4 regions of the Pseudarthrobacter cremeus genome follow, and region 3 is predicted to be linked to each of the others. Evidence: riboswitches for the same ligand, from Rfam matches in the RefSeq annotation. Region 3 holds a riboswitch; each other region holds the start of a gene.
The links. A riboswitch is a leader RNA that binds a small molecule or an ion and turns the genes downstream of it on or off. The one in region 3 is predicted to bind cyclic di-AMP.

Region 1 (7,389 bases), on a different contig from region 3:
GGCCACCCTGTATGTGTCTGTGCGGACCGTGGAAGTGCGCCTCACCGCGATCTACCGGAAGCTCGGGGTGGAATCACGCGCCCAGCTGACAGCGCTTGCCACGGGCAAGGAAACCGCCCAGGCAAAGGAACAGTTCGTCCTTCCGGTCCTCTAGCCCAGCTGCCGGGGCACGGTGCTGCAGGTTCCCGCAATTCCCGCATTGTTCCCTGCCGGTGCCCACACAACCGGAGGCTTCCGGTGCCCCACCAGGACGCAGCCGACTAATTTGGCAGTACGGATTCAAAGTCCCCGGGGGCCGGAACGTGGGAAGGACGCGGACAAATGAGAACGGTCGCCAGCGAAGCCGGTGTGTGGTGACTGCGGAAACCGTGCTGGCCTGCATCAATGTCATGGAACCATGGATCGGCGAGGACGAGACCCGCGCCGTGGCTGAGGTCCTCGCCTCCGGGGTGCTCACCCAGGGGCCGAAAGTGAAGGCCTTCGAGGCAAGGTTCAGCGCACTGCAGGAGGTGCGCCACGCCGTCGCGACCTCCAGCGGCACCTCCGCGCTGCACCTGGCGCTGGTGGTGGCCGGCATCGGTCCGGGCGATGACGTGGTGGTTCCGTCACTGGCTTTAATCGCCACCGCCAATGCGGTGACGTATGTCGGCGCGCGGCCAGTGTTCTGCGATGTGGATCCAGTCACCGGCACCGTGACTGCGGCCTCCGTCCGGGCTGCACTGACCCTGGACACCCGGGCCGTGATCGTGGTGGACCAAGCCGGCATTCCGGTTGACCTGGACCCCGTCCGCGAGCTTTGCGAGCGTCACGAAATCATTGTGATCGAAGACGCCGGATGCGCTGTCGGTTCCGCATACAAGGGCAGACCGGTGGGCGCCGGAGCGGACGTTGCCGTGTGGTCGTTCCATCCGGACAACGTGCTGACCACGGGCGAAGGCGGCATGCTGACCACCCACCGGGCGGACTGGGCGGCGCGGGCCCGGAGCCTCCGTTGCCATTCACTGAACGTGCCGGTGGCGGACCGTCGCGGATCCGGCGTCTGCACGCCGGAGGTGTACGTCGAGGTCGGCTTCGACTACCAGATGACGGATCTGCAGGCTGCCATCGGCATGGTGCAACTGGGCAGGCTGGGCCAGATCGTGGCCCGCCGTCGGGAGATCGCCGCTCGTTATGCGGCAGGCCTTTCCGCCCTGGCCGGGCTCCGGTTGGTTGCCGACCCACCGTATGGGGCCACCAACTTCCAGTCCTTCTGGCTCGAAGTCCTCCCGGGCTTTGCCACCGACCGCGACGGGCTCCTGGGCCGCCTGGCTGATGCCGGGATTTCGGCGCACCGCGGCGCCGTGGCTGCTCACCGGCAGCCGGCCTACCGGTGGCGGGATACGGGAAACGCCGGGCTCCAGGCTACTGAACGGCTCGCCGACCGGACCCTGGTTCTTCCGCTTTTCCACAGGCTGGACAACGTCGGACTGAACCGCGTCATGAACAGCATCCGGGCGGCCGCCGGGGTCCACCGGTGAGCGAACTGGTCCTGATCGCCGCCAGCGGACTGGCCCGGGAAGTCCTGACAATGGTCCGCGCCAGCGGGCAGTACGACGTCGTCGGTATGCTCGACGACGACAAGGAAATGGCCGGCGTCACCGTCGACGGAGCGCCTGTGCTGGGGACCATTGACGATGCACCCAAGTTCACCCACGCGCTGGTGCTCGTGTGCCTGGCCTCCGGGAAGTCCCGGGAAGCTGTGGTGGAGCGGCTGGCGGCCCTGGGCCTCCGCGATGCCCGTTACGCCACCGCCATCGATCCCAGCGTGGAGTGCCCTGAGGGCTGCCGGATCGGCCGAGGCAGCATCCTCCTGAAGAACGTGACACTGACAGCCTCCGTCACGCTCGGGGCCCACGTTGTGGCCATGCCGTCCGTGACCTTCACGCACGACGACGACGTGGCGGACTTCGCGACGTTCGCGGCCGGCGTGTCGCTGGGTGGGGGAGTCCGGATCGGCCGGGCGGCCTACCTGGGGATGAACTGCAGCGTCCGTGAACGGACGTCAGTCGGGTCCTACGCCACGGTGGGTATGGGGGCGGCCGTTCTAAGCAACGTGCCCGACGGCGAAACCTGGGTCGGCGTACCCGCCCACCCCATCGACAAGGGATAACCGAAGCTCGGGAACGCCGAGCGCAAGGGGACCCTCCGCAGTTGTGATTCCTGTTACCGGATTGTGATTATCACCCACCGGTCCTGTACGGTCGATCAGTGGGCCCGGCCAATCCGGACCCGAATCCGGGATGTTACGCCGAGCTCTGCCGCTTCCCGGAGTCCACTAGGTTTAGGCAGAGACGGGGGACCCAGAGTCCGGGCCTTGGCATTTTGCCGGCCCTCGGGGTGAAGCCGCAATGGGGCGCGGCCGGATGGCCTCATCCGAACCCGACAGCTAACTCCGCAGGCGTTGAGAGGTAATCACCCATGTCTGGATCAACCCAGTCGCGCGTTAGCGCGCGCCAAAAAGCTGTCCACTCCACCCAACCCACCACGCCGGATTCCCGTTTCAAGAACGGCTTCCTGCACAGGAAAAGCCCGCGCACTCTTGCGTTCGCTGCCGCTGCCGTAGCTGCACTCCTTGCAGTTTCCGCCTGCGGCCAGGCCCAGGACCAGTCCTCCAGCGCCGCCGGCAGCGAGCTCAGCCCGGTCACCGACACGTCAGGCCAACAGTCGCAGGCCCCTGCGGCTGAAACACCGTCCCCCTCAGCCACCACCGAACCGCCCGCGGCACCGGCAGCCGAGGCACTCCCGGCACCGGCCCCTGCACCCGCCACTATGGCACCCGTGCTGGCACAGGCCGCCGCGCCCGCGCCACTTGCCGCCACGGGCGGCGCTGCGCCGCTCGGCGTTCCCGGAAACTGGACGATGGCGTTCAACGATGACTTCAACGCCCCGTCCCTGGACGGCACAAAATGGTCCAACTGCTGGTTCTCTTCGAACTGCGGCACCATGAACAAGGTCAGCACCAGCCCCGGCAACGTTGCTGTCGCCGGCGGAAATCTTGTGCTGACCCTCAACTCCGCGACGTCAGGGGCGCTGGTCTCGACGAACCCCAAGGGCGGCGCCACCACCGGTTACCAGTTCGGCACCGGCTATGTCGAGGCACGGATCAAGTTCCCCGGTAACGCCAACGGCCTGTACAACTGGCCCGCCTTCTGGACCACCGGCCAGTCCTGGCCGTCCACTGGGGAAAACGACATCGCCGAGGTCCTCAAGGCCAAGATGACCGTGAACTACCACTCAACGTCCGGCGCACAGAACCAGGGCACGGTCCCCGGAAACTGGGCCAACGATTTCCACACCTACGGCCTCCACCGTACGGCCACTTCCTCGGACGTCTACTATGACGGCGTCAAGGTCAAGTCCTACCCCACCAACGACGGAAACGCACCGCAGTACATCGTCCTCAACGTCGGTGCCGCATCCACCAACCCCACCTACGGAGCTGCATCGCAGGTCCAGGTTGACTACGTGCGCGCCTGGCAGTAATTTCAGCCGGCCAAAGTTAAGGCGGACGGACGACGACGGGGCTTCCCGCAGCCGTCCGGCCGCCTTTGCTGTGTAATACCACAGTTATTCCCCGCTACCCCTCGGAGCGCGGTACCCCTCCAGTACACTCTTGCAATGAGGTTGCTTTACGCAACAGAAAGCGTTCCCAACCGAGACCCCGTGCTAGGCGACGGCAGCTCGATGATCCCCTACGAGCTGATCAGGCACCTCCCCGCGGACGTCACTGTCACGCTCCTGACGTATGGCGGTCCGGTACCTGTTCCCGATGACGTACGCGGGCGCTGCGAAGCAGTGGTCATTTTGCCCACCCGCCCCCGCCGCTCGGCGCTGCTACGCTCAGCTTTTGGCCTGAACGGCCTCGGAAAGCACGAACGGTCCACACCCCGGGCCACTGGGGCGGTATCCGAACTCTCGGCCAGCCATGACGCCACACTGATCCACGGTCCGCATGCCCTGTTCCTTTCCCACTACGTCCGGGGGCCCCTGGTCCTGCAGACAGTGGACCCCTGGTCCATCCGTGCGGGCATGGACACCGCCATCGCAGGTGGCCTGCAGAGGCCGGCCTACCTGGCCAGGGAACTCCAATCCCTGAGGGCGGAGCGCCGCCTCCCCCTGCGGGCGAGGCTCCTCACTGTGGGGGCCCAGGATGCCGTTGCCTGGTCGGCCCGGCTGGGCCGCCCGGTCAGGAGCATCCCGAACGGTGCCGAACCTGCAGTCCGGACCGGCAGTACGCGGACTGCGCCGGTGGCCTGTTTCGTGGGAAGCCTGAACTACGGCCCCAACATCGACAGTGCCTCTGTCCTTGTTAACAAGGTCGCACCGCGGGTGTGGCAGCGGATTCCCGAAGCCAGGTTCGTACTCGCCGGCCGCCGTCCCACCCCTGCCGTCCTCGCCCTCGCCGGGCCAAGAGTGAACGTTCTGGCGAACGTGCCATCCGTCGTCGACGTATTCGACGGCGCCGACGTTGCAGTATTTCCTGACGAACACGGAGTAGGGATACGGAACTCTGTACGCGAGGCGCTGGCCGCCGGCGTTCCCGTGGTTGCCACGCCGGTGGCCGCCAGGGAACAGGATGCCCATCCGTTGCTGAGCATTGAAGCTGACCCGGAACTTTTCGTGGACCGCGTAGTGGAAATCCTGTCCCGCCCGCCTCGCGCGGGCATGGTCAGCGAAGCACCCGTCCGGACGTGGCAGACCGTGGCAAACGAATACCTGGAGGAGCTGCGCGCAGCGATCAGTTCCGCAGGCGCCGGTCAGCCGTTGGGAAACCGGAACGCATGAAGGACACGCCTGGAGACCTGGCACGGACCGGGGTCATGGGCGCCGTGTGGCAGGGCGCAGCCTTCGTTTCCGGGCGGGTCATCGTCCTGATCACCACCATCGTGCTGGCCAGGCTGCTTTCTCCCCATGATTACGGCCTGGTGGCGCTGGCACTTGTCCTGATGGCCTATGCCGAGACCATCGCCGACGCCGGGGTTGCGCAGGCCCTGATCTACTTGCCGGGTGAGGGGGTGATCGCCCGCTCGGCCCTGCTGATTTCCGTTGGCCTGGGCATGGTCCTCGCCGTGAGCGCCTTCCTCGCGGCGCCATGGATCGCCGCGGTTTTCGGCCTTCCTGACGTCGCTCCCCTCGTTCAGGTGCTAGGCGTGTCGGTGCTCGCCACGTCCTTCGGCGCGGTTCCGGAGGCGCTTCTTCGACGCGACCTGCAATTCAAGAAGCTGACTGTGGCGCCCGTGATGCGTGCCGCCACCATGGGTACCGTGACCCTGTCTCTGGCCTTTGCGGGCTACGAGGCCTGGTCATTGGCAGTCGGGACGGCCGCGGGATCCGTTGCCTATGCCATAACGTGCTGGATCCTGATCGGGTCCAACGGGCCATGGCAGGTGTGGCGCGTCAGCAAGGCTGCCCTCGGCGCCACCATCAACTACGGGGCACCCGTGGCGGGCAGCAACCTCCTGGCCCGGCTGATCTTCGACGTCGACTACCTCATCATCGGGCTCCTGCTGGGAGCCCAGGCCCTGGGCTACTACACCCTGGCGTTCAGGCTCCCCGAGGCCCTGATCCTGAACATCTTTTTTGTGCTCTCCACCGTGCTTTTCCCGCTCTATGCCCAAGTCAGAAGCGATCCGGAGAGGCTGCGGGACGGCTATCTCATGAGCGTGCAGATCCAGACCCTCTACGGGATCACGTCCGGCGTCGGACTGGCCATCCTGGCGCCCCTCCTCGTGCCCCTGCTGTTCGGACAGCAGTGGACCGACGCTGTCCTGCCCCTTGTCTTCCTGGCCCTCTACGCCGCAGTGCGGTCCCTCGGCGCCGGCGCCAACGACGTCTACAAGGCACTGGGCAGGCCCGGCCTTTCGATCGGGATCTCGGTGGTCCGGCTCGTGATCCTGGTGCCGGCCCTGCTGTTTGCCACTCAGTGGGGAATCGTGGGCGTTGCCTGCGCACAACTGGTAGTGGCCTTCGTGTTCGCCTGCGGAATGCAGACCGTGGCGGCCAAGGTGATGAAGATCAGGCCACGCCGCCTGGTGCGGGCTGCGCTGCCGGGCCTGGTCTGCGGGGCCGCTGTGGCCGTGACCGGACTGGGCACACTGGCCCTGCCGCTCCTCGGTCCCGTGACCACAACGGCAGCGGTGGTCATCGTGGCAGTGGGACTCGTCTACGCGATTTTGCGGCTGCGGTTCGCCACCCTGCACGATGAGTTGTTGAAGCTTGCGCGCAGGACCTAGCTTGTGTGCTCCTGGCTTGTGGGCACTGCGGGCCTGAGGCCGGCTCAGTCAGCCTTCAGACCCGGTCAGCCTTCAACAACGTGCCGCCACAGCCAGTAATCGCGGTCTGACGCCACTGCCGCACGCAGCTGGCCAACCGCCCGCGCGCCGTCAGCTTTGCCGTCCAGCCGGTATGAGAGGGTTGCCGCGGACCGGGCCCAGGTGGCGATCACCAGCAAGGGAAGCAACCCGGCTTCCACTCCCCTGGATTCCAGATGGCTGGCCAACGGGGCATTGGCCCAGCCGCCTGGCCCGAAAGCCTTCTCAAAGGCCGCAACCTGGTTTTCCCGGGAGAAGGCGTGTTCGCGCGATTCACTCAGGTACTGGAAATAGAAGACCAGGTCATGGCCCGGAACGCCGTCCGTACGCGCCCTCTCCCAGTCCACCACCTGGAGGCTCCCCTGAGGTTTGAGGAAGAGGTTGGGGTGGCTCAGATCGCCGTGCTCGACGACGGCGGGAAGTTGAACAGTGCGCAGCGGCTCAAGCTTCCGGTGCGTATGTTCCACCAGCGCCCGGGTCTGGGGTGCCTGGGACACCAGCTCAGTGAGGGCCTCCAGCGGCCCGCTGATGGTCCGTTCATACCAGTCGCGATTAAGGGCCGCGGCCCGTGTGCAAGGCATGCCGTCCACGAAATCGGTGCCCGCGCTGACAGCACGGGTGAGGTCGGACGCCACCCTCCGCGGATCGAGCGGGTCGCCGGTGACAGCGGTTTCCACCAGGACCGCGTGGGCGCCGACATCCTTGAGGGTCACGATCTCCGGAACGCCCGCAGCCGGACCGGCACCTCCGGCAGCGAGCTCCCTCAGGACGCGCGCTTCATGCCGCACGCTGTCGTTATCACCTGGTTGACGCGGCACCTTGACCACCAGGCTCGCCTGGCGCGCTCCCGCCGGGAAAATAAGGGCCACCACATGCCGGGACGTGACGAAGCGGGGCGTCAGCAGCACGCTCTCCCAGCCGGCGGTAAGACCGTACTTCCCCAGGTCAAGCTCCTGGTGGTGCTCATTCAGGAAACGGTCAATGAATGTCACTGCTGCTCCCCCCTCGGGGCTTTCGCCCCACGATGGTACCGCCAGGA
Region 2 (7,389 bases), on a different contig from region 3:
GGCTCCGCGATGTCCATCTCAAAGGCTCCGGCCGCACACCGTTTGCCCGTGCCGGGGATGGCTTCGCCGTCGTCGGTCCGATGCTGCGGGAGTACCTCGTCAGTGAATCCATGCACGCGATGGGCATCCCCACCACACGGTCCCTCGCGGTCGTAGGGACCGGACAGCCGGTCCGCCGCGAAACAATGCTGCCCGGCGCTGTGCTCACCCGGGTCGCGGACAGCCACCTGCGGGTGGGGAGTTTTCAGTTTGCCAGGGTCAACGGAGACACTGAGCTCCTCCGCCGCCTGGCGGACCATGCGATCAGCCGCCATTACCCTGCCGCGGCGGCGGCCCCGCAACCATATGTGGCGTTTTTCGATGCGGTGATAGCGGCCCAGGCGTCGCTGGTTGCCCGGTGGATGCTGGTGGGGTTCGTTCACGGCGTGATGAATACGGACAACATGGCAATCTCAGGCGAAACCATCGACTACGGCCCCTGCGCGTTCATGGACGCGTTCAACCCGGGCGCCGTCTACAGTTCGATCGATGAGGGCGGACGCTATGCCTACGCCAACCAGCCTCTCATCGCCGAATGGAATCTCACCAGGCTCGCCGAGGCGTTGCTGCCCCTGCTCCATGAGGACCAGGAGCAGGCTGTTGCGCTCGCCGTGGAGTCCCTCGGTGCCTTCCGCACGCAGTACAGCGCCGCGTGGTTGTCCGGGATGAAGGCCAAGCTCGGGCTGGGGGCGGGAGCAACCGAGGATATCGCGGCGCCGCTGGCGGACGACCTGCTGGCTCTGCTGCAGCAAGGGGAAGTGGACTACACCTCGTTTTTCCGCGGCCTCGGCTCAGCAGCCGGCGGAGCCACGGCAACGGTCCGGGCCCTCTTCGTGGATCCGGAGGCGTTCGAAGCATGGGCTGAACGCTGGCGGGCCCTGATGCCTGATGCGGAGGCCATGGACCGGGTCAACCCCGTGTACATCCCGCGGAACCATCTTGTTGAGGAGGCCCTTGCCGCGGCTACAGCCGGCGACCTGGGCCCGTTCAACCGTCTGGTGGATGTGCTGGCCGATCCTTACACGGAGCGGCCGGGCCAGGAACGCTATGCGGCCCCCGCCCCGGATGACTTCGGGAGCTACCGGACCTTCTGCGGGACCTGAGCATTGAATGGACGGACGACGGCGGCGGGTTGCTTGAGGCGGCCCGCCGCCGTCCGTTCCAGCCGGGATCACCCTACGCGGACGAAAGATGCTCCCGTAAGCCAGCTGATGGAGTGGACTTCGGTCTTGTAACCGTCCACGCCGCCGCTGACAACCTGGCCGTTGCCGGCATAGACGCCCACGTGGCCGGCAGTGATAACGAGGTCACCGGCGGCCGGGGTACCCACCACGCTGCCGTACTGGAAGAACTGGACGGGCGCCAGGTCCCCCACACTCTTGCCGACCGAGCGCAAAGCCTTCTCCACCATTGCGGTGCAGTCCTGCTGGATTCCCAGCTGGGAGTAGGCGGATGCCAGGATCGCCGGGCCGGCGGCGCCGGAAGGAGCCGGCGCCGCCTGGGCCGTTGTGGAAGCCAACCGGACCCCGGTGTTGGTCGGCGCTGCAGGGGCCGCAGCAGCCCTGGGAGCCGGAGCAGCGTAGCCGGCGCCCGGGATGCTGATCTGGTTGCCGGGGTAGATGATCGAGTCCATCGACAGGCCGTTGGCGGCCAGGACGTCTCCGAGGGCAACGCCGTAGGCGGCCGAAATGGCACCGAGCGTGTCACCCGAAACGACGGTGTGGACGTTGCCCGCTGCAGCGGGGGCAGCAGCGGCAACCGGGGCGGCTACCGGGGCAGCCGCCGGCGCGCTGGCCTGTCCCTGGATGTTGGCGGTTCCGGAGTTTTCCGGGCCATGGACACCGGCCTGGGCAGCAGTGCCGGCACTGAAAAGCATGCCTGAGGCGGCCACGGCCACAAGGGCCGGCCTGCCGATGGTGCGGGCGTGCGCCTTGGCTGCTGAGGACAGGCCAGTAAGCACAATGGAGCGGGCTGGAACGGCGCGGTGGCGTGCGGAAGCTGTGTTCTTTGACATGGTTGATCGCCTCTCCCATGCCTGCGGGGTGAGCTGTCGGGTTCGGGTCGGAGTCACCCGGCCGGCAACGCCTCCGCACGGGACGGAGTGTTGACGACTTAACCCCAAGACTTCCTGCGAAGCCGTGGAAATGTGGTTCCCCCGTCCCTGCCAGTTGAATGCGGCTGGGGTCCCGGGTCAGCGGCAGGGCTCGGCATACTGACGGGAATGTCCCGGCTTAAACCGGGGCACCGGACGACCATAACTTCTGTTCTGCGGCAATGTCACATTCCGGTAACGGAATGTAAGCGGTAGCGGTGCCTCGCTTTTGCTCCTGCGTGAACACCTGACGGTAACGATGTTGCAGGTCAGGGGCGCAATGGCGTATATGCCCGGTAGGCTCACAAACTATGTCGCGTTTTTTTCAAAAAGTGGGGCCGTCTGTCTCTGCCGCTGCTCTGGCGATGGCCTTTGCCGCCTCGTTATCGATGCTCCCCGCACACGCCGGTGACGACGCGCCCCCGGGCGGCTACCCGTCATGGCAGGACGTTCAGGATGCCAGGCAAAGTGAGGCCGGCAAAGCCGCAGAGGTCACCAGGATCAACGACCTTTTGGGCGGACTCCAGGCGCGGGCTGAAGAGCTGGGAAGCGCCGCGGTTACCTCTGCCGCCGAGTACGCGGTTGCCGATGCGGCCCTTCGGGACGCTACCGCCAGGCTGGATACCCTCGCCGCCCGGACGGCGCGCGCAACCGCTGACCTGGAACAGCACAAGAGGGAGATCGGAGCATTGGCTGCCCAGTCGTACAAGACCGGCGGCACCAATATGGGCTTCTTCGTAGCCCTGGATGCCGTGCAGACCAACAGCATCCAAGGCCTCAACATCGTCCAGATCGTCAGTGACAAAACAGCCGCACTGGTGAGCAAGGCCGCGGCGGCCGAACGGGTGTCCCATTCGCTGACCGACCAGGAGAAGGTGGCAAGGGCGGAGCGTGAGCGGCTGTCGGCCGAAGCGAAGGGCAAGCTGGAAACCGCCCAGGCGGCTCAGCAGGCCATGTCCCGCCAGATTACCGAGCAACAGGAGCATGGCGGGGAGCTCACTGCACAGCTTGCATCCCTCAAGGGCACCACCGCCGCGGTGGAAGGGGAATTCAGGCAGGGTCAGGCCGCCCAGGCCGCCTACGAAACGGCCCAGGCCGCCAAGCGCGCGGCGGCTGCAGAGCAGGCACGCCGGCAGGAAGAGGCGGCTGCCAAGGCAGCGGCCCTTGCTGCCGCGCAGAAACCGGTGAACCCGCCACCCGCGGCACCTGCCGCGCCGCCGGCCGCCGCACCCGCCGCACCACCGGCGGCCGCACCGGCACCAGTCCCGGGCCCGACGCCGGCCCCGCCACCGGTCGTCGTCGTACCTTCTGTCCCCGGCGGCGCGGTCAACGACCCGGCGGGGGCGAAGAGCTATGCGTCCGGGCGGCTTTCGGCGTTCGGGTGGGGTCAGGACCAGTTCCAGTGCCTGGCCCAGCTGTGGACCAAGGAATCCAATTGGCTGACCACGGCCACCAATCCCTATTCGGGCGCTTACGGCATAGCCCAGGCTTTGCCACCGGGAAAATACAGCTCTGCAGGGAGCGACTGGCTCACCAGCTACAGGACGCAGGTGGAGTGGGGCCTCGCCTATATCGCGGACAGGTACGGGTCACCGTGCGGTGCCTGGAACCACTCCGTTGCCAACAACTGGTACTGACCTGTCCGGACCCACAGTCCCGGCAGTTGGTGTCTGCCGTTCAGGCGCGACTGCCGAGCCGGTTGTGCATGGCCCGGCTAGGCTTTCCCCATGGCTGACTTCGAAAAGTTCCGGGTTCTCCTGGAGGAAGAACGTGCCCGGAAGCTTGCCCTGCTGCCGGCGCTGCGCGCAGACATTTCCTCAGCCAATGCCGCCCGGCAGGATTCCAATGTGGACGACGAGCACGACCCCGAGGGCGCCACGATCGCTTTCGAACTGTCCCAGGCATCGGCACTGCTGAACCAAAGCACCTCCGGGCTCGCCGACGTGGAGGCCGCCCTCCAGCGGATCCTGGAAGGAACGTACGGCACGTGCGCGGTCTGCGGCCGGCCCATCGCCGAGGGGCGCCTTGAGGCCCGGCCCTGGACGCCGTTCTGCATCAACCATGCCGCCACCGGGCGTCACGGACGGTAAGCCATGAACCAGAGGGTGCAGGATGCCGCCGCTTTCATCGACGCCACGCTGCAGAACGAGGGTTCGTGGTACCGGGCCGACAACGTCGAATCAAGGGTCGGCGCGGCGCTGTCGTCCTACGGGGCTTCGGTGGGAGCCATCCGCGGGACAGTCCGGGATGCAGGCCGGAAGTTCAGGGACCTGGACCACGACGAAGTGACGGCCCTGGCTTCGGTCCTTTGGGGCCAGCCAGGCCCCGGCCGACGGCCGGTTTTTGAACGCCGCCTGGCGGCAGTGGTGCTCTTGCAGTCGCGGGCTGTCCTGCTGCGGCATACTGATCTGACGCGGGTCGAGGGTTTCATCCGCACCGCCCACGCGGATGATCTGGTGGCCCCGCTCATTGCGGACGTTGTCCTCCCGCTGTTGGCCGCACTGAAGGGAAGGGACCGGCAGCGCGCGGAGACGGTCATCGGCCGGTGGAGCCAGGACCCGGACGGGCGGGTCAGCCACGCCGCGTCATTGACAACCGGGATCACCGCGGGGACCGCCTAGGTCAGCCCGAACCGAACAAAATACAGCCCGAACCGCTTTAAAGCAGGAGACATACATGAGTGATACCTACGACCTGGAACGCTTTGTTGAAGCCCAGGACAACTCGGGGACCTACGGCCAGGCGCTGGCAGAGCTGCAGCTCGGAAAGAAGACGGGCCACTGGATGTGGTTCATCTTTCCCCAGTACGCCGGGCTGGGCAGCAGCCCGACGTCGGTCAGGTACGCCATTGCCTCGCTGCCGGAAGCGCAGGCCTACCTCAAGCACGAGGTCCTTGGGCCGCGGCTCCTGGAGTGCGCGGCAGCGATCGCCACCCACGCCGGCCGTTCCGCTACGGATATCCTGGGCGGCATCGATGCCAGGAAGCTGCACTCCTCGATGACATTGTTCCTTCGCGCCGCGCCCGGTGAGACTGTCTTCAAGACTGTGCTGGCGCAGTTTTTCGACGGCGAGCCTGATCCGGCCACCGATGCGCTGCTCGCTGGGGACCGTGACTGACGCGGGCCGCTAAACAACGGCAGCGGTGCGCCCCGCTGCTGGAGCATGCCGCCGCCGTCGGTCTTTTGTTGCCCTGCCGAACCTAGGGCGAGGGTGTGCCGCCGTTCACGTTCAGCGTCTCGCCCACCACGTAACTGGACTCGGCGGAGGCGAGGAACACGTAGGCCGGGGCGAGCTCGGCAGGCTGGCCGGCGCGGCCCAGGGGAGTGGACTGCCCGAACCCGGGCAGGTCTTCCTTCGGCTGGCCACTGCTTACCTGAAGCGGCGTCCAAACGGGTCCGGGAGCCACAGCATTCACCCGGATGCCCTGGGGCGCAAGCTGCTGGGCCAGGCCTTTGGTGAAGTTGTTGATGGCCGCCTTGGTGGTGGCATAGTCCACCAGTGCGGGAGAATGGTTATAGGCCTGGATGGACGTGGTGTTGATGATGGCTGACCCCGGCGGCAGATGCGGAAGTGCGGCCTTGGTGAGCCAGAACATCGCGTAAACATTGGTCTTCAGTGTGTGGTCGAACTGTTCATCGGTGATGTCCGCAATGGTCTCCTGCGCCACCTGCTTGCCGGCGTTGTTGACCAGGATGTCCACGGCGCCCAGAACGGCGACGGCGGTGTCCACCAGTTCCTGGCACGCCACTTCATCCTTCAGGTCGCCGGGAACTTTGACGGCTTTCCGGCCCGCCGCCTCGATCAGCGCTGCAATGCGCGCTGCATCCTCTTCCTCCTCCGGCAGGTAGGAGAGTACGACGTCGGATCCCTCCCGGGCGAACGCGATTGCCGTCGCAGCCCCGATCCCGGAGTCCGCACCGGTCACGATGGCCTTTCGGCCCTCAAGGCGGCCGGTTCCGCGGTAGGTTTCCTCGCCCAGGTCAGCTTTGGGCCCAAGCTCCGCATCCAGGCCAGGCTCTGGCTGGTGCTGCTCCGGAGGCGATATCTTCTCATAGGCCGTCACGGGGTTCCGGAAGGTGTACTGATCCGTCATGGTGTTCCTCCTGTTGACTGCGAGCTGAAACGGGCAGGCGGTTCGCCCGAACCAAGAAAGCTAAGCATGCTTAGGGTCCCACCCTAGGCAATGAGGAGGGCACCTGCCAACCCCGGCACCAATCGATGCCGGTCACCTCTGTTCCAGCTGTGCTGTCAGTCGTAACCTAGGGCTGGGAGGTGATTGCCATGGAGGCAGCGCAGGGTGACAGGATCATCGTCCATGGGCGGACCGTAGGGGCCTCGGACCGGCACGGGGTGATTATGGAAGTCAGGGGACAGGGAGGCCACCCGCCGTACTTGGTCCGCTTTGACGACGGCCACGAAACCGTGATGTACCCCGGCGGCGACTTCGCCGTCGAGCGCGGGCACGGGAGCTAGGCGGCCGGCGCGCGGCAGTCCGCTGCGTCAGGGGAGGGTACCTGTCAGACTGGAGTCATGGATCATTCCCTGGCTGCCACGTTTACGGGTGCGAACGCCCGCTCAAGGCCCCCGCTGACCGGTCCGCGTGATCCCGGTGACGCGTGGGTGGAAGGTGCCCACGGCAGGTTTTGGGGGAGGTTCGGCGCCGCCGGAGTCCTGGCCTATGACCCGGCCAAGGGCGTCCTCCTTCAGCACCGGGCTCTCTGGAGCCACAACGGGGGGACCTGGGGGCTTCCGGGCGGAGCCCTGCACCAGGGCGAGGACGCCGTCACGGGCGCCCTCCGTGAAGCCTATGAGGAAGCCGCGGTTCCAGCCGCGGATGTCAACGTCCTGTTCAGCGCCGTTCTGGACGTCGGCTACTGGTCCTACACCACTGTTGTGGTGCACGTGGCCAGGCCGTTTGACCCCGTGATCAGCGACCCCGAAAGCCTTGAACTCAGCTGGGTTCCGGTGACAGAGGTGCAGCGCAAGGAACTCCATCCCGGTTTCGCGAAGTCCTGGCCCGGGCTCCGGCCGCGGATGCTGGAACGTGCCGCAGCGCTCCGTCAGTAGTCCTGGCCGTATTCGGCGCTGACCAGAATCGGCAGGTGGTCGGACTTGCCGCGCGGCAGGGTTTCCACGCTCTCGATGTCCAGGCCCAGGGACGTGGCGAAGTCGAAGTGGCCCTTGAAGAGTTTGTAACGGGTGTAGGTGCGGCGGTCACTGAGGGACAGCGCGTATCCCGTTTCCTTCATCTGGGTGTG
Region 3 (7,389 bases):
ACCGCCCAGGACTGGCTGGTGTTCGACCACCTTACGGACCACGACGCCGGCGCCATGGGCATCACCATGGCGCTCCAGCTCGGTCCCCAGCTCTTCCTGGCGCCGGTAGCCGGGCTGGTGGCGGACCGCTACAGCCGCCGGCAGCTGCTGCTGATAACGCAGTCGACGATGGCTCTGCTCAGCACCGGGCTGGGCGTCGTGGTGGTACTCGGCGCAGGCCAGTTATGGCATGTCTACGGCTTCGCCCTGCTGCTGGGCATGGTCTCCGCGCTCGATGCTCCAGTGCGGCAGACGTTTGTTTCAGAGCTCGTCCGGGATGACTACCTGCCCAACGCCGTGGCACTGAACAGCGCTTCGTTCAACGTTGCCCGCATGATCGGGCCGGCAGTTGCCGGACTGCTGACCGTGGCGGTCGGCCCGGGCTGGGTGTTCCTCATCAATACCGCCACGTTCCTGGCGATGCTCCTGAGCCTGTGGAAGATCCCGTCGGCGTCCTTGCGCCGGCTTCCCCGCGCGGCTGCCGGAAAGGGCCGGATCCGCGAGGGCCTGCACTACGTCCGCTACCGTCCGGACCTCGTGGTGGTGCTGGTGGCTGTCTTCATTGTGGGAACGCTCGGGCTCAACTTCGTGCTGTTCATCGCGGCCATGGTGGGCACGGAATTCGGGCTGGACGCTGATGAGTTCGGGCTGATGAACTCCATCATGGCCATCGGCTCGGTGGCCGGCGCACTGCTCTCCGCAGGCCGCGGCAAACCCCGGCTGCGGATGATCTTCGGTGCTTCGGCTGCCTTTGGAGTGACCTCCGGGCTGGCCGCCCTGGCCCCCGACTACTTCTGGTTCGGCGTTGCTTTGGTCCCCGTTGGCCTGTTCGCGATCACCATGATGACCAGTGCCAACGGCTACGTCCAGACCACCACCGATCCTGTGATGCGCGGCCGGGTCATGGCCCTCTATATGGCCATCTTCATGGGCGGCACCCCCATCGGGGCGCCACTGGTGGGCTGGGTTGCGAACGTTGCCGGTGCCCGGTGGGCGCTTGCGGTTGCAGCCGCATCAGGGATCATCGCCGCGCTGATCGGACTGGTGTGGATCATCCGTGCCCAGCAGTTGAGGATCGCGTTCAACCGGCGCGCCCGCGGTCTGCGCCATTTCCGGGTGGTATCCCGCCTGGGCGACGTTGCCAGCCCGGGGGACACGGCAAACGGCGCCGACCGGGAGCAAAACCCGGACGACGCCGTCGGACGTTGAAGCGTTCGCTACTTGCGGAGTTCGCCCACGACGAAGTCGATGCTGGCCAGCAGCGCGGAGACGTCGTCCGGGTCAATGGCCACGAACGTGGCAATCCGGAGCTGGTTGCGGCCCAGCTTCCGGTAGGGCTCGGTGTCCACGACGCCGTTTGCCCGCAGCACCTTGGCGATCGCGGCGGCATCGATGGAGTCGTCAAAGTCGATGGTGGCGATGACGTTGGAGCGCTCTTCGGCCTTGGCCACAAAAGGTGTGGCGAAGTCCGAAGCCTCGGCCCAGCTGTAGATCCTGCCGGCGGAGTCCGCGGTGCGTGCCGCGGCGAAGTCCAGGCCGCCGCTGGCGTTCAGCCACTGCACCTGCGCGTCGAGCGTCACCAGGGTGGAGAGCGACGGCGTGTTGTAGGTCTGGTTCAGCCTGGAGTTCTCGATCGCCGTCTGCAGGTCCAGGAAGTCAGGGATCCAGCGGTCCGTGGCCTTGATCCTGGCCGCACGTTCCAGCGCGGCCGGGGAGAACAGCCCCAGCCACAGGCCGCCGTCGGACGCAAAGTTCTTCTGCGGCGCGAAGTAGTAGACATCGGACTCGGCAACATCAACGTCCAGGCCGCCTGCCGCGGAGGTGGCGTCAACCAGGACCAGTGAACCGGAGTCTGCGCCTTCGACGCGCTTGACCGGTGCCGCCACACCCGTGGAGGTCTCGTTCTGCGGCCAGGCATAGACATCCACTCCGGCTTCAGCCTGGGCTGCCGGGCGGGTTCCGGGGTCGGACGTGATGATGGAGGAGGCTTCCAGGAACGGGGCCTTGTTGGTGGCGGAGGCGAACTTGGAGCCGAACTCGCCGAAGGAGAGGTGCTGGGCCTTCTTCTCCACCAGGCCGAAGCTGGCGATATCCCAGAAAGCGGTGGAGCCGCCGACGCCCAGGACGACCTCATAGCCCTCGGGGGCGCGGAAGAACCGGCTCAGCCCCTCGCGGACGGACCCCACGAGGTTCTTCACCGGCGCCTGACGGTGTGAGGTGCCCAGAATGGTCCTGGAGGCCGCCGCGAGTGCTTCGATCTGTTCGGGCCTGACCTTGGAGGGGCCTGCGCCGAACCGTCCGTCCTTTGGCAGGAGGTCGGCAGGAATAGTGATGCTGGTTTCGCTCACAGTGGCTCCAAATTTCGGCGTTGACATGACTCATGTCCGAAGGACGGTGGGGTGGCCGGCAGTGACTGCACGAAGGGCCCCTTTTATTCTGCCTGAACCGGCTATTTGGCGCCGAACCGGCGCCGTCATAGTCCAGTCAATGAGACAGGAAGCCCCGCCGTGCGGCCGCCCGGAATTATCCGGACAAATTCAAAATAGGCTAAGCTTTTCACCGGACCTCGCCGCTGCGCCGGACGCGATACGGTGGGACAACGCAAGGTACTGCGCTCGAGGAGCTGAGCTGGATGACGGATCTGATTGATACCACGGAGATGTATCTTCGGACCATTTTGGAGCTTGAGGAAGAGAACATCGTTGCTCTTCGTGCGCGCATTGCCGAGCGGCTGCGTCACTCGGGGCCCACGGTGTCCCAGACCATCGGCCGGATGGAACGGGACGGGCTGGTTGTGGTCTCGGGGGACCGTCACCTGGAACTGACGGAGACCGGACGCAAGCGGGCCACCGAAGTCATGCGCAAGCACCGCCTCGCAGAACGCCTGCTCGCCGATGTGATCGGCCTGGACTGGGCCTACGTCCATGATGAAGCCTGCCGGTGGGAGCACGTGATGAGCGAGCGGGTCGAACGCCGCATCTACGAACTGCTGAACCATCCCACACAGTCGCCCTACGGCAACCCCATCCCCGGGCTGGCCGCCCTGGGCGGAGCGCCCGCCTCACTCCTTGACGACGGTGTGATTAATCTCCTTGAAGCCATGCAGGGCTACGGCCCGGACTCGAACGTGTTGGTCAGCCGCCTCGCAGAGCCCATCCAGGTGGAGCCGGAACTGCTGATCCAGCTGGATGAGGGCGGCATCCGGCCTGGCGCTTCGGTCACGCTGGAGCGCGTAGGGGAGTACATTTCCGTCCGTGTGCCCGGTATCGAGGGGGCGTTGGAGCTGCCCCCGGAAGTCGCTGCGCACGTGTTCGTTTCAGTCGGCTGACCCTCCGGGTTGCTGAGCGCTCCGGGTTTCCGGCACGGGCAAGCCTGGACTGGCGTGCCACTAGCGCAGTAAGCGCCGTTCTGCAAAGATAACGGAATTGTTACTGTCCGACTTAATCATTTATAGTTTTCACAGAACGTCGATACAAAAGCGTTACCTGATCCGGAGCCGAGCTCTGCCAGCGGATCAGGTGCACGAGTCACTAACTGGCAGAGGCGGGGGAACCACAACCGGCAGTCGCAAGGCTGCCTTGGGGTGAAGTCCGTCAGCAGCAAGCCTCTTCCAATGAAGAATCCTCACGGGATATTTCTGCGCCAAAGTGCTTGTCACGGCGGACCGGGTCTTTGAACTCTCTGACCCGAATCCGACAGCTAACTTCGCAGGCTATCCAGAGAGGAACATTCTTGACCACGCAATACTCCAGGGGCCGCCGTCGCGCTGCGGGCCCCGCCTCGGTGCCGCGTCCGGCCGAGGTTTTTACGGCCGACAGGCCACGCGATTCCCAGCGCGAAGCGCGCCGCCGGCGTGGACCCTTCCGGCAAATTACGGATTTCGCAGCCGCCAGCGGCATCGGCCAAAAGGCCGGAATAGCCCTCGCTGCAACGGGACTTGTGCTCACCGTTACCGTTCCGGCCACCAGCCCGGTCATGGCCCAGCAGGAGCCGGGGCAGCCTGCATCAGCTGTCTCCGCCGCCCCGCAGCCCGAAATCTCGGCCGCCGCCGGTGCGCAGATTGACTTCAGCCGCTCCTCGGTAGTGACGAAGGGCGATCCCGACGGGAAGCTGAAGCAGCTGCTGAGCGCCCAGTCCGCAGGGTCCATCACCCGCGCAGCCTCCGCCGGAAGCCTGGGTGCGCCCCTGGCCCAACTGACCACAGCCTCACCGTTCGGCTTCCGCGTAAGCCCCATCACCGGCGGTGCCGGCGACTTCCACCGGGGCCAGGACTTTGTTGCCCAGTGCGGAACTCCTGTCATGGCCGCCGCCAGCGGCACCGTGACGTTCGTGGGGTGGCACCAGTACGGCGGCGGCAACCGCGTCGTGGTGGATCACGGGAACGGCCTCGAAACCACGTACAACCACCTCTCCTCGGCGAGCGTCAAGATGGGCCAGACGGTCAGCCGCGGCGACGTCGTGGCCCTCAGCGGCACCACGGGCGCCTCAACCGGCTGCCACCTCCACTTCGAGGTCCAGGTCAACGGCGAAGTCGTCGACCCCACCGGCTGGCTCTGACCCAAATGATGGCCAACTATCAGATTCAGGTGACATGCCGTGACCTGAATGTGACATTGGCTCAGAACTCCTGTACCGTCTAAAGCGCGCCAGCTTTTCCGAAGCTGACGTTCTTGAGTGGATTGCCTAGCTCTGCCACCGCTCAAGGTCCGTTCGCATGAATTCGTCTGGCAGGGGCGGGGGAACCAATTTTGGTCTTCGATTTCTGAAGGCCTTGGGGTTAAGTCGCAAAGCTTCCCAGGAAGCAGCGCGGCCGGGTGCACTCCCATCCGAATCCGACAGCTCACCTCGCAGGCATTGGGAGAGGCTACCTTCGTGTCTTCACGTCATAATTCTGCGCGTCACCGCGCGCACACGGTTCGCACCAACCCCTTGGGCTCTGTGTCCAAGGCAGTCAGTGCCAATGCCGGGACCGTAGGTCGCCAGGCTGCTGTCATCGCAGCCGCGTCAGGTCTGATCCTGACCATGGGGCTTCCGGCCAACGCTGCGGATTCCACCGCCGGCGTGTCCGCATCCACCGAGTCCGGGTCAGCTCAGTCTGCACTGGCCGTCACTGCCGCTCCCACGGCCACTGTTTCGTTCGAACGCCCGGTGGTCAAGACCACCGCCGCGCCGAAGATCGAAAGAGTCCGTGCGCTGTCAACTGCAGCCGAAACCGCCGCACAGGGTGCCGGGGCAACGGAAAAGGCCGCCGACAAGCTCGCCGGCGCCGTCTCCTCTGCAGCCGCATCCGGTCTGGCCGCCATTGCCTACACCGGCATCGGCCACCCCTACGTCTGGGGCGGCACCACTCCCAGCGGCTGGGACTGCTCCGGGTTCACGCAGTGGGTCTACGCCCAGGCCGGGATCAGCATTCCCCGGGTGAACGCCTGGACGGCTATGAAGCCGACCTCCACCCCCGTCCCCGGTGACCTGGTCATGCAGAACGGTGGCGCTCACGTTGGCATCTACGTTGGCAACGGCATGATGATCAGCGCGCTGAACCCCTCACAGGGAACGCTGCTCCACTCAGCTGCCTCCACGGGCACCTCTTCCTTCTTCACCCTGGCGCAGTAGTTCCTTCCGCGCCCCGGTTCCTGCCGGGCACCGGTTCCTGCAGCCCTCGCGCTGCCGGAACCGTGTGCCGGCCTGGACCTTTTCGCTAAATCCCCGTTCGGGACGTGCCGGCGTACCCCCAAGATGCCGGCACGTCCAAAGCCCCTGGCCTGCCACGCGGTCCTGAGGAAATCGAAAGAGAGAAAATTAATGACTACTCGTGCAACTTCTGCACGGCACCGCGCCGAGGTCACCACCAAGACCAACTCGCTGGCTGTCATTGCCAAGGCTGTCGGCGACAACGCCGGCGGCATGGGCCGTCAGGCAGCGGTTATCGCTGCTGCTTCCGGCCTGGTCCTGACCAGCGGTATCGCAGCCAACGCTGCCGACACCAGCGTTCAGCATGAAGGGGTTTCGGCCTCTAACCTTGAGGTTGAGGTTTCCGCCCCCGCCGTTATTTCGGCTGAGTCGACCATCGCCATTTCCTACGAGAAGCCTGCAGTCACCACGACGCCGGCCCCCGTGGTCGAGGCACCCGAGCCCGAAGTCGAGGTGCAGGCAGCTCCGGTTGCGGCGCCGGCTGCCGCTCCGGCCCGTGCCGCTGCTGTGAAGGTGACCACCGCTTCGGCTCCGGCCGCCCCGGCCCCGGTTGCTGCCAGCGGCAAGGGCGCGGCAATCCTCTCCGCTGCCTACGCACAGCTGGGTGTCATGCAGGACTGCACCATGCTGGTGACCAACTCGCTGGCCGCCGTGGGAATCAACTTCCACGACTGGCCTGCCGGCTACCTGGGCCTGGGCCGCACCGTGAGTGCCGCCGAGGCTCAGCCGGGCGACCTGATCTACTACGCCGACGGCGGCGCGGGCGTTGCCCACATTGCTGTCTATGCCGGCAACGGCCAGGCAGTGCATGGCGGCTACAACGGCAACCAGACCGTTGTCTTCAGCGCCAACGTTGGCTCCGGACCGGTCTTCATCCGCGTTTCCTAGCAGCTGATTCAGCCCCAAAGGACCCCCGCCAGCCGGCGGGGGTCCTTTGCTGTCTCCGGACGCCGCGGGATGCTTTCCCAGGGCGCGCCGGTCTGCTGTCCTTGGACGCCCCGGGCTCGCTGTCCCCGGGGGCCCCGGACATTGATCCCGGACAGTGACCTGTAACCGGTGCCAGGTGAGCCGCCACCCGACACGGCAGTTCTCCCGTGGGCGACGATTAGTTGATCCAGGGTTTCTTTGTTTACTCTTGTGGTGTCGATCCATAGCCCGGATATGCCGGGGGCAGCCGGCCCTCGTGCCCCTGACGGGTGCGGCCACAAAGAGGTAAGTGCATGCGCACTCTCGTTCTGAATGCTGGATATGAACCGCTGGCGGTGATCACCTTCCGCCGGGCGCTGGTCCTTGTGCTCACAGGCAAGGCGAGTGTTGTTGCGGAAGGCGAGGACCCCGTGGTGGGGCCGCAGGAGATTTTGGGCCGCCCGTCCGTGATTCTCCTGAACCGCTACATCCGCCCCAGATACAACCACAGCACTGCGGTGAGCCGCCGCGGGGTACTGCGGCGGGATGGCCACCGGTGCGCCTACTGCGGCAAGGCTGCCCACACCATCGACCACGTCCAGCCCAAGTCACGTGGCGGTGCGGACTCCTGGGAAAACCTCGTGGCTGCGTGCCTCCGCTGCAACAACACCAAGGGTGACCACACCCCCTCTGAAATGGGGTGGAAGCTGAGGTTTGTCCCCGAGCCGCCGCACGGCACCATCTGGCAGATTA
Region 4 (7,389 bases), on a different contig from region 3:
TCGACGCTTTGGACGCCGCGAGTTAAGGTCCCGAACTAAAGCCGGCTGCGGTGGGCAGCGAAGAAATCCCTCAGCAGGGCACCGCATTCCTCTTCCCTCACACCGCCGTAGACCTCCACCCAGTGGTTGAGGCGGCGCTCTCGGAGGACGTCAAAGACGGAGCCCGCCGCGCCCGCTTTCTCATCCCAGGCACCAAAGACCACCCGGGGAATCCTGGCAAGGACAACAGCTCCGGCACACATCGCGCACGGCTCCAGCGTGACTACCAGGGTGCAGTCCGCAAGCCGCCAGCCGTCACTGGTGCCGCCGCTGATCCTGGCCAGTTCACGCAATCTTTCGGCGGCCCCGCGGATGGCAACCACCTCTGCGTGGGCTGTGGGGTCTCCCAGCTCCTCCCGCTGGTTCCGTCCCGAACCGAGCACCCCGCCGTCGGGACCAATCACCACGGCCCCGATGGGCACGTCCTCCGTGTCGAGGGCGCGCCGGGCCTCGGCCAGGGCGAGGTCCATCCACTCGCCGTGTTCCTTTTCTGACTGGACCATGGCTCAATGATAGTTTCGAAGGATATCCAGCCAGCAAAGCATGGGCGCCGGGAGGCAACGTGGACACGGACACCCTCAGGGACCGCCTGGGACAATGGTTCAAGCCGTATGCCGCAATGTGGATCACGCTTCTGGTCGGTGGTGTGCTGGTTGTTGCCATGGCACTGCTGGGTGCCGAGGTGTACGACAACGTGGTGGATGATGCCGGGCTCGCGAATCTCGACCAGCCGGCCCTTCAACTTGCTGAAGAACTCCGCAACCCGGTGCTGGACTCGGCTGTGACCGGGTTCACGAATCTGGGCGGGGGCATCGGCATGCCCATCCTGGCCTCCATCCTCACAGCCTGGCTCACTTTCCTGAGCAGGACCTGGCGGCCAATCATCCTGGTGGGCGGCGCCGCGGCCGTTTCAACAACGGCCACCACCTTCGGCAAACGCCTCGTAGGCCGGACCCGCCCGGACCACGCCGACGCCGTCCCGCCCTATGAGACCTCACCGTCGTTCCCGAGCGGCCATACCCTCAACACCACAGTGGTGATCGGCGTACTGGTCTACATCATCTGCCTCCAGTTCGAGGTGCTCTGGACGCGCATCACCGCCATCACCGCCGGCGCCGTCTTCATCATCGCGATGGGCCTGAGCCGGGTGTTCCTGGGTCATCACTGGCTAACCGATGTGATGGCCGGCTGGTTCCTTGGCCTTGCCTGGGTGGCCATGGTGATACTCGCACACAGACTCTTCCATCTGCTGCGTAAACGTGAGCACGCGGGTCCGTCCCCAACCTTTGAACACCCGGTCCTCCGCGACGACCACACGGAAGACGGCGCGGGTGTGCAGGGCTCCGCCGGGGGCTCTGCAGAACGCGGTGCGGGCACCGGCTCTTCGGGCGGGGGCCCTGCGCCCGGGTGATAGTTTTGACCCATGCGCACTCTCGTTGTGGACCACCCGCTGGTCGCCCATAAGCTCACCGTCCTCCGGGACAAGAACACCCCGTCACCGGTCTTCCGGCAGTTGACGGAAGAGCTGGTTACCCTTCTGGCCTACGAGGCTACCCGTGAGGTCCGCACACAGCCGGTCACCATCGAGACCCCCGTCAGCACCGCGGTAGGAACCGCCTTCACCAAGCCCACGCCTCTGGTGGTCCCCATCCTTCGTGCCGGCCTGGGCATGCTCGAAGGCATGACCAAGCTTGTTCCCACCGCTGAAGTCGGTTTCCTCGGCATGGCACGGGACGAGGAGACCCTGGACATCATCACTTACGCCGAGCGCCTCCCGGATGACCTCACTGACCGGCAGATCTTCGTGCTGGACCCCATGCTGGCCACCGGCGGCACTTTGCGCGAAGCGATCAAGTTCCTGTTCAAACGGGGCGCGTCCGACGTCACCTGCATTTGCCTCCTGGCAGCCCCGGAAGGACTGGCCAAGCTGGAGGAAGAACTCGCCGACGCCAACGTCACCATCGTCCTGGCATCGATCGACGAAAAACTCAACGAGAAGTCCTATATTGTCCCCGGACTCGGCGACGCCGGCGACCGCCTGTACGGAATCGCAGGCTGACTGGCGGTACAGCTTCCGGCGGTGCCGGAACTGCGTCGACCCGGCCGGTACTGGCATCCACCCGGGCGCCTTTTGCCCACGGCCTTCCGGACGCGCTGCCTCGCAGCTAACCTGTGCGGATGGACTGGAAACTAGAACTCGTTTTTGTGCCGGTATCCGACGTCGACCACGCCAAGGACTTCTACGTCAACAAAGTGGGGTTCAACGCGGATTTCGACGAACGGCCGATGGACGGCATCCGTTTTGTCCAGTTGACCCCGCCGGGCTCGGCCTGCTCGATCAGCATCGGCGAGGGGCTCACGGACGCCCCGCCAGGCACCGCGCCGAACCTGCAGCTCGTGGTCAGTGACATCCAGGCCGCGCACGACCATCTGAAGAACAACGGTGTGGACGTCAGTGAAATTGACGTCCAGGACTGGGGACACTTCGTCTATTTTGCTGATCCGGACGGCAACAAGTGGGCCGTGCAGTACATTCCCGGGCGGGAATCGTAGGTCAAGCCAAGGCATGCAAAAACGGGTAGGGCAAAATGGGGTGCATGAATCCCTTCGCACCTGCCTCCACACGCGCGTTCACCTGCCGTGCCGCCCTGTTTGACATGGACGGCACCCTGGTGGATTCGACCGCCGTTGTCGAGGAGGTCTGGGGGGAGTTGGCGGACCGCTATGGCCTGGACATCGAAGAAATCCTGCGGACCTCCCATGGCGTGCAGGCCATCGACACCGTCAAACGGTTCGCTCCAGCAGGTTCCGACGTCGTAGCGCTCACCCGGGAACTCGGCGCCATGGAACGCGTGCGGACCGCCGGGATCATCGCCATCCCGGGCGCGGCCAGGCTGCTTGGAAGCCTTCCGGCCGATGCCGTGGCGTTGGTGACTTCCGCGGACCGGGTCCTGGCGGATATCCGGATGGACGCGGCGGGCCTGGCGATGCCGGGCACGTCCGTGACGGCGGAGGTTGTGACCCGGGGCAAGCCGCACCCGGAAGGCTACCTGACGGCGGCCCGCCTGCTGGGCGTGGAGCCCGGGGACGCCGTGGTTTTTGAGGATGCTCCGGCTGGAATTGCCGCCGGCGTGGCCGCCGGGATCCGCACTGTGGCGGTGGGGTCCAAGACGGGCCCACTGCCGCCGGGCGTGCTGCACATTCAGGACTACGCAGAGGTTTCCGCCTCGGTGACCTCAGATGCGCAGGGACGAAGGACTATTTCTTTCCGGCTTTGAGATCGGCCACTACCTTGGCGATCCGCCGCGACCGGGTTTCCTCTGTTTTGGCATCAGCGAGAGGCTCCACGTAGCGCCGCTGACTGCTGTAACTGAGGGTGGCGTAGAACGCCTGGGCATCAGGATCGGCCGCCATTGCCGCCGCGAGGTCGTCCGGAACCTCGACAATGCGCGGTTGGGTATCCAGCTCGACGTCCACCTCCACGGTGTCGCCGGCGGAGACCCCCGTGAATTCGCGGTTGTGCTCGCTGACCCCGATCAGGTTCTGGCCACCCATCACGGCGATGCTGCTGCGGTAGCTCTTCCCGTTGATGGTCACGACGACGGGCGGCCGCTTGCCTGCGCCCAGCCCGGCGACGACCTCCGCCGGGACCTCAATACCGGTCTTATTGCCGCTGCCAAGAATCGTGGTGGTGAATTTCATGGCCCCAGTATGCCCCGGACGGCTCAAAGCCGACAGGTATGGAGCCTTGTGCTCAGTACCAGTTGTGCGACAGGTGGAAGTTCAGGGCACCGCAGGGGGACTGGTAGCGCTCCTTGACGTAGTTCAGGCCCCAGTTGATCTGAGTGCGGTAGTTCGTCAGGTAGTCCGCTCCGGCGCTGGCCATCTTCTCCGCAGGCAATGACTGGACGATGCCATAGGCGCCGCTGCTGGCATTGGTGGCCGTTGTGGTCCAGTCGGATTCCTTCGTCCAGAGCGTCTTCAGGCATTGCATCTGGTCAGCCGCCCAACCGTATGATGCCAGCTGCCCGGCGGCGTACGCCTGGGCGCCGGCCGGGTCATTGACCGCCACTACCGGTGCCGGTGCTGGGGCAGGCTCGGGCGCCGCCGCAGGCGCTGGAGCGGGGGCCGGGGCGGCGGCAGGTGCCGGCTCGGCAGCCTGCGGGGCAAGGCTGATCCCTGCCGGAGCGGCTTCCGGAGCGGGTTTCGCCTGGACTTCGGCCGTTCCGAAGCTGAGGCTGGATCCGGCCGCGGCGGAGGTTTGAGCAGTTGGCTGGGCATCGCCCGCGGCCAGCAGTGAAGTTGACTCGGACGCCTGGCCGGCAGCGCCGACTCCGATGAGGAGCGCGCACGCCGCCGTGAATACTGCTGCACGCTTGCCAATGGAGGGAAGCTTGGCCAAGGATGCGGTGGGGGTGGATGTGGACCCGGAGGTTGCCGCTACCGGGGATGCTGACTCCGCTTCGGAAGCTTTCCGGCGGCCGTGCGGTTTCTGTGACCCGTTCTCCGGGCGCGTTTGTGCTCTGTATTCAGACATGATGGATCGCCTCTCACACCTGCGGAGTTAGCTGTCGGGTTCGGATGAGGGCATCCGGCCACACGGAAAGTTCACGTGCTGGCTTAACCCCAAGGGCACTCTTGGGCCCGGGACCGTGGGTCCCCCGCCTCTGCCTCTGAACGCGGAATCCGGGGAGCGGCAGAGCTTGGCGTCATCCGGATATGCAGCCCAAAGGGAACTGCACCCAATCGACGGTACAGGAGTTACAACCTTAAGTCACATTTTGGTAACAGGGATCACGACGCCGGTGTGTCACCTTGCGTGGTTGGGGAACCTGAAGGGAGGCGAAGCGTAAAGGCCGTATGGCCGGGGGCAGATGTCGCCGTGACGGTTCCGCCGTGCGCCTCAACGATGGACTGCACTATGGACAGGCCCAGGCCGCTGGTGCCCTCGGAGGCCGCGGCTCCGGAAGGGTGGGCGGTGCCCGCCCGGGAAGCGTCTGCGCGGGCGAACCGCGAAAAGGCCTTGTCCACGAATCCGGCCGGCATGCCGCCGCCGTCGTCCGTTACCGTAACCTCGGCGCTGCCATCAGCCGCCCTGCTGACCCCGGTCACCACGGTGGTTCCCGGCGGAGTGTGCTTGCGTGCGTTGGAGAGCAGGTTCACCAGGACCTGGCGCAGTTGCGATGCGTCACCGGTCACCGCGACCGGCTCGTCCGGCAGTTCGAGGCGCCAGGTGTGGCCCGGGGCGATGACTTTTTCGTCGCTGACTGTCTCGACCACCAGTTGGGTGAGGTCCACCTCGCTGAGTTTGAGCGGCTGGCCCTCGTCGAGCCGGGCAAGCAGGAGCAGGTCCTCCACGAGGGTGGTCATGCGCTCCGACTGGCTCTGCACCCGCGCCAAGGACTTCCGGCCGTCCGGCGTGAAATTCTCGGTCATCCGCATCAGTTCCGTATAGCCTCGGATGGCTGTCAGCGGAGTCCGCAATTCATGTGAGGCATCGGCGACGAACTGACGAACTTTGGTTTCGCTTTTCTGCCTCGCCTCCAGCGCATTGGCCACGTTGTCCAGCATCAGATTGAGGGCGTGGCCCACGCTGCCCACTTCGGTTCCGGGGTTGGAGTTCGACGGCGGGACGCGCACCGCGAGTGCCACCTCGCCCGCATCCAGGGGGAGCTGCGATACCCGGGTGGCAACTTCTGAAAGCTGCTCCAGCGGTTTCATGGTGCGCCGGATGAGCACGGTCCCGGCAAGCCCGATCAGCGCCAGGCCGCCCAGGGAAACGAACGTGAACGTCCACACCAGTGACGCCAGCGTGCTTTCCTTGGCTGCCAGCGGAAGTCCCGTCACCAGGACGTCGCCGAAGCCGGTTTCCACGGCCACGATCCGGTAGTCACCCTTGGAGAGCGGGCGGTCCACCGGATTGCCGTTCCGCGCCAGGGCGAGCAGGGTCTGCTTGTCCTCAGAGCTGAGCGCAGAGCGTGTGGTGTTCGGGTCCAGGTAGCCGCCGCTGTTGAGCTGTCCGTTCACGATGCGGGCGTTGAGGGTTCCCACACTCTGGCCGCGGGCGTCCAGCGGGTCCCTGCCGTTGAATCCGCCGCCCGAGGGAGGCCGCCCGGGATCGTTCGAACGGTTCGCGGCCTGGCTCAGCTGCTCATCGAGCTGCCGCGTCAGGAAGGAATCCATGGAAGCGTAACTGAACAGGCCGACGGCCCCGCAGATGGCCACCAGCAGAGCCATGGCGAGCAGGACCAGGCGGGTACGCAGGTGCCAGGTGGCGGGCTTCAGCCAGCTCCGTCTGGACGGCTGGGTGGCCAGTGATGAGGACATGGAAGGGCTACTCTGCCGGCTTGATGACGTAACCGGCGCCCCGCACGGTGTGGATCATGGGCGGGTGGACGGAATCGACTTTCTTGCGCAGGTAGGAGATATAGAGTTCGACGATGTTGGCCTGCCCGCCGAAATCGTAATTCCAGACGCGGTCAAGGATCTGGGCCTTGCTGATCACACGCTTGGGGTTCTCCATCAGGTAACGGAGCAGCTCGAACTGGGTGGCAGTGAGCTGGACGTCGTCGCCGGCGCGGGTCACCTCGCGGGTGTCGATGTTGAGGACCAGATCGCCCACCACGAGTTCGGCGGTGTCCATGGCGGCAACGCCGGACCGCTGGACCAGACGGTGCAGCCGCAGCAGGACTTCTTCCATGCTGAATGGCTTGGTGACGTAATCGTCCCCGCCGGCCGCCAGGCCCACAATCCGGTCCTGGACGGCGTCTTTGGCAGTCAGGAACAGCGCAGGAACCTCCGGGGCGAAGGCCCGTATCCGGCCGAGCAGCTCCACGCCGTCGAACCCGGGCAGCATCACATCCAGCACCAGGACATCCGGGCGGAACTCCTTGGCCAGCTTGACGGCCTCCGGGCCGTCCGCGGCCACGGCAACGGACCATCCGGCCATGCGGAGCCCCATGCTCATGAGCTCGGAGAGGCTGGGCTCGTCGTCAACCACCAGGGCGCGGATGGGGGAGCCGTCCGGGTGGGTGAGCTGCGGAAGGTTGTTGGTCATGGAGTGCGAAGTGGCCATGGGACAACTCTCCGATGTTCGGGTTAGCCCGCGCTATGGGCTTCCTGTGTGCGGGCTGTGAATCCCAGCCTAGCGAGCTGGATGTGGTGCAGGCGCAGGACTCCGGCCGTGCGGCCCGGAGGGACTGTCCGGTGCCGGGAAAACCAGGCGGGTGCCGCCATATTTGGCCTTCAGGGCTGGACACGCGGCCTAAACGGCGGACAGATTTCGGTAAATGATTTCCAGATGAATTTAAAATCCGGATGGGCCATGCCGCCCGAAGCATCTTCGAAAGA

Region 1: another riboswitch for cyclic di-AMP. It lies ahead of ACS5PJ_RS07640 (glycoside hydrolase family 16 protein); the one in region 3 lies ahead of ACS5PJ_RS11710 (M23 family metallopeptidase).
Region 2: another riboswitch for cyclic di-AMP. It lies ahead of ACS5PJ_RS02105 (LysM peptidoglycan-binding domain-containing protein); the one in region 3 lies ahead of ACS5PJ_RS11710 (M23 family metallopeptidase).
Region 4: another riboswitch for cyclic di-AMP. It lies ahead of ACS5PJ_RS20435 (aggregation-promoting factor C-terminal-like domain-containing protein); the one in region 3 lies ahead of ACS5PJ_RS11710 (M23 family metallopeptidase).

Annotation. Positions count from the first base shown of each region.
Region 1 is NZ_JBPZHC010000003.1:227,410-234,798, reverse strand. It holds gene ACS5PJ_RS07655 (AAA family ATPase) at 1-154, shown strand, start outside; gene ACS5PJ_RS07650 (DegT/DnrJ/EryC1/StrS family aminotransferase) at 354-1,517, shown strand; gene ACS5PJ_RS07645 (acetyltransferase) at 1,514-2,149, shown strand; cyclic di-AMP (ydaO/yuaA leader) riboswitch at 2,279-2,454, shown strand; gene ACS5PJ_RS07640 (glycoside hydrolase family 16 protein) at 2,458-3,522, shown strand; gene ACS5PJ_RS07635 (glycosyltransferase) at 3,658-4,824, shown strand; gene ACS5PJ_RS07630 (lipopolysaccharide biosynthesis protein) at 4,821-6,272, shown strand; gene ACS5PJ_RS07625 (aminoglycoside phosphotransferase family protein) at 6,338-7,342, opposite strand; gene ACS5PJ_RS07620 (hypothetical protein) at 7,329-7,389, opposite strand, start outside.
Region 2 is NZ_JBPZHC010000001.1:474,036-481,424, reverse strand. It holds gene ACS5PJ_RS02110 (protein adenylyltransferase SelO) at 1-1,142, shown strand, start outside; gene ACS5PJ_RS02105 (LysM peptidoglycan-binding domain-containing protein) at 1,211-2,053, opposite strand; cyclic di-AMP (ydaO/yuaA leader) riboswitch at 2,057-2,229, opposite strand; gene ACS5PJ_RS02100 (aggregation-promoting factor C-terminal-like domain-containing protein) at 2,443-3,768, shown strand; gene ACS5PJ_RS02095 (TraR/DksA family transcriptional regulator) at 3,859-4,221, shown strand; gene ACS5PJ_RS02090 (DNA alkylation repair protein) at 4,225-4,752, shown strand; gene ACS5PJ_RS02085 (DUF1810 domain-containing protein) at 4,808-5,248, shown strand; gene ACS5PJ_RS02080 (glucose 1-dehydrogenase) at 5,331-6,224, opposite strand; gene ACS5PJ_RS02075 (DUF1918 domain-containing protein) at 6,413-6,604, shown strand; gene ACS5PJ_RS02070 (NUDIX domain-containing protein) at 6,662-7,198, shown strand; gene ACS5PJ_RS02065 (endonuclease/exonuclease/phosphatase family protein) at 7,192-7,389, opposite strand, start outside.
Region 3 is NZ_JBPZHC010000005.1:301,750-309,138, reverse strand. It holds gene ACS5PJ_RS11725 (MFS transporter) at 1-1,248, shown strand, start outside; gene serC (phosphoserine transaminase) at 1,257-2,387, opposite strand; gene ACS5PJ_RS11715 (iron-dependent transcriptional repressor DtxR) at 2,672-3,367, shown strand; cyclic di-AMP (ydaO/yuaA leader) riboswitch at 3,549-3,768, shown strand; gene ACS5PJ_RS11710 (M23 family metallopeptidase) at 3,772-4,596, shown strand; cyclic di-AMP (ydaO/yuaA leader) riboswitch at 4,741-4,907, shown strand; gene ACS5PJ_RS11705 (C40 family peptidase) at 4,978-5,652, shown strand; gene ACS5PJ_RS11700 (NlpC/P60 family protein) at 5,842-6,618, shown strand; gene ACS5PJ_RS11695 (HNH endonuclease) at 6,951-7,389, shown strand, end outside.
Region 4 is NZ_JBPZHC010000015.1:34,334-41,722, forward strand. It holds gene ACS5PJ_RS20400 (DNA glycosylase AlkZ-like family protein) at 1-26, shown strand, start outside; gene tadA (tRNA adenosine(34) deaminase TadA) at 36-542, opposite strand; gene ACS5PJ_RS20410 (phosphatase PAP2 family protein) at 659-1,450, shown strand; gene upp (uracil phosphoribosyltransferase) at 1,463-2,098, shown strand; gene ACS5PJ_RS20420 (VOC family protein) at 2,218-2,592, shown strand; gene ACS5PJ_RS20425 (HAD-IA family hydrolase) at 2,637-3,317, shown strand; gene ACS5PJ_RS20430 (YdeI/OmpD-associated family protein) at 3,298-3,741, opposite strand; gene ACS5PJ_RS20435 (aggregation-promoting factor C-terminal-like domain-containing protein) at 3,794-4,576, opposite strand; cyclic di-AMP (ydaO/yuaA leader) riboswitch at 4,582-4,741, opposite strand; gene ACS5PJ_RS20440 (HAMP domain-containing sensor histidine kinase) at 4,834-6,366, opposite strand; gene ACS5PJ_RS20445 (response regulator transcription factor) at 6,374-7,114, opposite strand.